Regions from separate parts of the Bacillus sp. LH1 genome, predicted to be linked through region 1. Evidence: riboswitches for the same ligand, from Rfam matches in the RefSeq annotation. Region 1 holds a riboswitch; the other holds the start of a gene.
The links. A riboswitch is a leader RNA that binds a small molecule or an ion and turns the genes downstream of it on or off. The one in region 1 is predicted to bind preQ1.

Region 1 (3,181 bases):
TACTTGGTAACCTCCTTTGTTATTCCTTTGTATATTTCCGTTTTACAGAGCAAAAACTATGTGAAATGCGCACTATACAAAGGAGGAATTATTAATGGGATCAGAAGTAAATGATTTTGAAGAAGTGAAATTCCGTGTAGAAACAGCACAAAAAATGGTAGGATCAGCAACAATTTCAATGGATCCAGATACATTAGAACATGCTACTACTGCTGTAGAAGCAGCTCGCTCTCAGCTTGAAATTATGAAATCTGTTGCAACTGATTTAGATGAGCCATTTTTAATGAATGAGGAAAAAAAATTAAATAAATGTGAGCATCAACTAAACGAAGCAAGACACTAAAAAACATCCAGAGAATTTTCTCTGGATGTTTTTTCATGACAACTGTTCCCCATACTTTTTCAATGTTTCTCCCACTGTACATTGCCTTATACAAAATGAATGAGCGTAATACTTACTATTTGTCTTTCGATTATGTTCTCGCAAAAAACATCCTTCACAATACGTTTCTAATAAGTCATTTACCTCTGTAATGAGTTGCTTTTTATCCACCTTTGCACCTCTCTATTCGGTTATTTCTTTATGACTATCAATACTTGTTCCTTCTAATGCTTGCGTAGCTAATTGATGTGCTTCTTTATTTTGTTTTCTAGATATCGGCTCACATATAAGTTTTAATTTCATTTGCTTCGCCTTTTGCTCAATTTGGTCTAAATAATGATTTAAATGTTCATCATAACAAGGCCATTCTCCGGCTAATTGCTGCAGTACCACTTGTGAGTCTCCGCGAAGTGTAACTGCTTCATACCTAATCCCTAGTTCCTCGAGTATATTCATACCGTATAATAATGATGCATATTCCGCTTCATTATTATCATATATACCTTCTATATATGCATTGCGGCGAATGCGGTAGTTTGTATTTCCTTTTTTATAATACACACATATACCAACGCCAGCTTCTTTCGTTTGCACATCATACCCCCCATCAAAATAAACGAGTATTTCTTGGGGCTCTTCCTCTACTTGCTTACTTAACTTTTTCATCTCTTTTAATGACCATTCTGCGTCCATTTCATCGTAAAATAAAAGTTCCTTAGCTCTTCCTGTTTTCTCAAAATCCTCTGCAAATTGAAGTACTTCTTCTATGTTCATATACTCTGTTGTTAATTCCGTCTGCAATCCACGCTTCGTTTTATACAACCAATGAATTTTATATTTCATACTACATTCCCCTTATGTAAGACTTCTTATATATATCCGGCTAATTGAAGCCTCACTTTATTTTATTATATTTTATCTAGAGTCACAGCATTATATTCAATATGATTACATACAAAAAGAGCTATCCCTATAGGAATAGCTCTTTCATCTATTACATAAATCTTTCAAATTGTACTCGCTTATTAATCCAGTACATTACAGGCATACCGATCGCCATGACAACAAATTCACCAATTGCACAAGTTAACCAAGACAACATAAATGGTAAACCCAATGCAAGATGAAGTTCAATTGCAATCATAAACATTGTAATTGTAAAGATAACTGTATTAAAAATCATACGAGCCCAAACACCTTTAATAAATCGCATAGAAATAATCGTTGCAACTAACGCAAGAATAGATTGCCCTACTCCAAACACTAAATCGTAAGCGATCATAGGTGAGAAAAAGAGATTCGTTAAAAATACACCTAATACAATTCCGTAAATTGCTTTCTTGTTAAATACAACGAGATGATTAAACATCTCTGAAATACGAAATTGTACATTCGTAAAGCCAAATGGCTGAATAAGCATAGAAACAGCAATATATAATGCCGCTAAAATACCATTACCGACTAAAGTTCTAATATTCATGACAAAATCTCCTTAGTTTTTTTACGTGGGATGGTTTCGAACCACGTTATTCGTTTTTTAAGCAACAAGATTATATTTTACGTGGTAGCCCCTCTTTCGTCAATAGATTCCTATCATAAACTACCTTTTTCCTTTTAGACAACGTATAATGAAACATATGAAAGATTTAGGAGGTTTCACTTCATGACAGCAACAATTCAAAATGAAAAAGTGATCGTTTCCATTTCTGACAAAGGTGCAGAATTACAGAGCGTTCGCTTAAAAGAAGACAACACAGAATATTTATGGCAAGGTGATTCTACTTATTGGGGACGCCGTGCACCAATTTTGTTCCCAATTGTCGGCCGATTAGTAGATAATACATACTACGTAGACGGTAAACCATATTCATTAACACAACACGGTTTCGCTCGTGATCTTACTTTCTCTGTGAAAGAACAAAGCGAAACAAAAATCACTTATATCGTTACTAGTAATGAAGAAACATTAAAAAAATACCCATACGAATTCGAATTACTCGTTTCTTATGAGCTAAATGGACAAAGCGTTCATATAACATATGAAGTAAACAATCCTACTTCAAAAGAGATGTTCTTCTCAATCGGAGCACATCCTGGATTCAACTTCCCTTTATTGGACGGTGAATCATTTACAGATTATCACTTATCGTTTAATGGTTCGGAACGCTTAGAAACAAGCGTATTAGAAGGACCTTATCTTTCAAACAAAAAGCAATTAATCGCTGAAAATACGACTGAATTGCCACTTACATATGATTTATTCAAAAATGATGCACTTATTTTTGAACATATGAATACGAATGAAATTTCGATTCGTTCTCATAAACATAATAAATTTGTAAAAGTAGAATTTGATGGATTCCCATTTGTTGGCGTATGGACACCAGGGGATAACGCACCTTTCTTATGTATTGAACCTTGGTATGGCATCGCTGATGAAGTAAATCCAGCAAAAGATTTCAAGAACAAAAAGGGAATTCAATCTTTACAAGCGAATGAAACATTTACATGTCGTTACAGCATCACAATCGGATAACTACTCTATCCCCTACTTCAAAAAAATATTTAAGTAGGGGATCATCTTATAATTTGGAGGTTTCTCATTTTGATTGAAGTATATATTGATGGTGCATCAAAAGGAAATCCTGGTCCTTCTGGTGCAGGAGTGTTTATTAAAGGCGTTCAGCCACCTGTACAATTATCAGTACCACTTGGAACAATGTCCAATCATGAAGCAGAATACCGCGCTTTACTTTTAGCATTAAAATATTGCATCGAGCATAATTATAGCACTGTCTC
Region 2 (3,181 bases), 280 kb from region 1:
TATCTCATCAATTTGAAGTAACCAATCTTGCCATTTACTCCCTTGCGTTTCAATTGCCGTTCGCATTCCATTTTCTTTTAATATAGAAAGAAGAAACTCAATATTTTTCAATAATGCCGGATTTCCACCTGAAATCGTAACATGAGAAAAATTTTCTCCTCCAATTGCAACAAGCTCATCCCAAATATCTTCTGGTGTCATCTGTCTAATTTGATCTTTAGCTGATCCATCCCACGTAAAAGCAGAATCACACCAAGCACAGCTATAATCACAACCAGCTGTACGGATAAACATTGTCTTTTGCCCTACAACCATTCCTTCACCTTGAATAGTCGGACCGAATATTTCTAAGACAGGGATTTTACTCATCAAGCATCCACTCCCGTCTTACTTCCGCATAACTAGTCGGCGTCTCAAATAAACGAACAAATTCAACGCGGGCTCCTTTATATTCGTTCACTCTATTCTCTTTTGTTAGTGCTTCTGCCATCTTTTCATAAATCCAAACGACCATATTTTCAGCAGTCGTATTCATTGCAGGTAACGTTTCGTTTAAATAACGATGATCTAGATAAATTTCTATTTCATTCTTCCAAATTTCTTTTATATCTCCAAAGTCAATTGCAAGACCTATTTCATTTACATATCCACTAATTCCAAATACAACTTTATATGTGTGACCATGTAAGTTTTTACATTTCCCTTCATAACAGTGTAAATGGTGTGCTGCATCAAATGTAAATTCCTTGCTGACCATTACTCTTTTATTATGGTATTTGAGTTGTTTACGCTGAATATCCTTGTCCATTTTTTGCAAATTCTCTACGATGCGAAATCCAAAAAAGTTATCCATTAGTTGTTCGCTCCTTCGCGTTCTTGTAGGTACGTATCTAATCCTGCTTTACGAAGTTGACATGCTGGACATTCACCGCAACCATCACCAATGATTCCGTTATAACATGTTAATGTTTTTTCTCGAACAAACTCAAATGCTCCAAGTTCATCTGATAATTTCCATGTTTCAGCCTTATCAATCCACATAAGTGGCGTGTGAATGACAAACGGGTAATCCATAGATAAATTTAAAGTAACATTTAACGATTTCACAAACACGTCACGGCAGTCTGGATAACCACTGAAATCAGTTTCACATACACCCGTTACAATATGACGTGCTCCAACTTGTTTTGCTAATACAGCAGCAAATGATAAGAAGAGTAAATTTCGTCCATCTACAAATGTCGATGGCAATTCACCTTCTTCATGTGTAATCTCCATATCCGTTCTCGTTAACGCATTTGGAGCAAGTTGATTTAATAGACTCATATCTAATACCGTATGCTTTATTCCTAGTTCTTTTGCAATTTCCGCTGCACAATCAATTTCTAGCTTATGACGTTGATTGTAATTAAACGTTACAGCTTCTACCTCTGCAAACTGCTCTATTGCCCAAAATAAACATGTCGTACTATCTTGTCCTCCACTAAAAACAACAACTGCTTTTTCTTTTTTCATTTCACTCATTCTCCTTCTCTACTATAAATAAGAAGAAAGAACGTTCTTGAACTGTCACAATAAAAAAACAAAACAATACCTAAGGATATTGTTGTTTCCATAGTTTTTTATAGAGGGAGTTCGCGAACCTCTCCCGCACGGTGCACGGAATTTCTTCTTTCATTGACATAGCTTATTGTAACATATTGTATACTAGCGTAAAAATTTCTGATTTTTCCGCTATTTATTATTTCATTTCTTTCATTTTATAGTATGATTAATTTAATATAAGAAGAGAGGAGGCATCCCACTGAAATCCTTTATTATTTATCTCTTTTTAAATATATTATTCATCCTGATTACAATGCTCGTATATCATTTATTTTGGAATCAAAAAGGGAAACGCTCTCCTAAATTAAATTCAGCTATATTCATTGTACTCTGTTGCCTCGCTACCGTACTCTGTATTACATTTGCAGCAAAAACAAATAATGGTTTTCAATTTGATATGCGCCATATTGTATTAATTGTCGGTACATTAACGGGAGGGCCTATTGCTGGTGGTTCTATCTTAGTTGTATTAAACATATATCGCTTATTATTAGGTGGGGTAGGTGTTTTCCCATCTCTTATCGGTTCTGTTCTTCTATTTATTGTTCTATTATTAACATATAAATTTTTCAATCGAACTTCTAATCGTATAAAAATAACACTTGCTATTATCTACAGTCTCACATACGGATTTAGTTGGATACCCTTCTTCCTTTCAAAGGTTACAAATAAGACTGATTATATACCGCATATTATTGTGTATGAATTATGTTCAATGCTTGGTACGATTCTAATTTTATATTTACTACACATATTACAAACTCAGGTTCGTCTCCAAAATGAACTTATAAATGCTGAAAAGTTTCATTTAATTGGTGAAATGGCAGCGTCTATCTCTCATGAAATTCGCAATCCATTAACTTCAACGAAAGGTTTTTTACAACTGTTACAATCAGATACATGCACTGAGCAGGAACGAAAATTATATATCGACATTGCCATTAATGGCATCGAACAAGCAAATCATGTTCTTACAGATTATTTAACCTTTGCTAAACCAAGCATTGAAAAAGAACAAATATTACAGTTAGAAGAAGAATTACTACATGCATTGTCGCTAATTACACCGCTTGCTAATTTAACAAATGTACGTACTCATTATATAAAGCAAAGCACTTCTTTTTTTATCGCTGGAGAAAAGCAAAAACTAAATCAATGTTTATTAAATATTTTAAAAAATTGCATTGAGGCTATGCCAAAAGGCGGTGATCTTTATTTCACATTAGTTCCTGATCATAAGCATATTCAGTTATATATAAAAGATACAGGAGTCGGTATGGATTCAGAACAAGTAAAACGTCTTGGTTCGCCCTTTTATTCAACGAAAGAAAAAGGTACTGGACTTGGAATGATGGTCGTATTCAGTGTTGTTCAAGCTATGAATGGAAAAATTGATATTATAAGTGAAAAAGGAATCGGTACAACCTTTTTATTAACTTTTCCACTCATACAAAAAACGTGATGAAATACTCATCACGTTTTTTCTGTTCCTTCAACTAATTCAGCAAAAGCTTTCACTTTTCCGTGCGGTTGTTGATTTTCTTTACGTGCTTTCCAGGCGCGCTCTTCTTCTCGC

Region 2: another riboswitch for preQ1. It lies ahead of queC (7-cyano-7-deazaguanine synthase QueC); the one in region 1 lies ahead of ACX9TM_RS08720 (QueT transporter family protein).

The regions. Positions count from the first base shown of each region.
Region 1 is NZ_CM175007.1:1,646,255-1,649,435, reverse strand. Features, by position in the region: gene ACX9TM_RS08735 (DUF2564 family protein) at 95-343, shown strand; gene ACX9TM_RS08730 (zinc-finger domain-containing protein) at 377-553, opposite strand; gene ACX9TM_RS08725 (ribonuclease H family protein) at 566-1,225, opposite strand; gene ACX9TM_RS08720 (QueT transporter family protein) at 1,377-1,862, opposite strand; PreQ1 riboswitch class I at 1,869-1,913, opposite strand; gene ACX9TM_RS08715 (aldose 1-epimerase family protein) at 2,046-2,918, shown strand; gene ACX9TM_RS08710 (reverse transcriptase-like protein) at 2,988-3,181, shown strand, end outside.
Region 2 is NZ_CM175007.1:1,366,199-1,369,379, reverse strand. Features, by position in the region: gene queE (7-carboxy-7-deazaguanine synthase QueE) at 1-369, opposite strand, end outside; gene queD (6-carboxytetrahydropterin synthase QueD) at 362-853, opposite strand; gene queC (7-cyano-7-deazaguanine synthase QueC) at 853-1,515, opposite strand; PreQ1 riboswitch class I at 1,609-1,652, opposite strand; gene kinB (sporulation sensor histidine kinase KinB) at 1,859-3,067, shown strand; gene ACX9TM_RS07150 (DUF6254 family protein) at 3,079-3,181, opposite strand, start outside.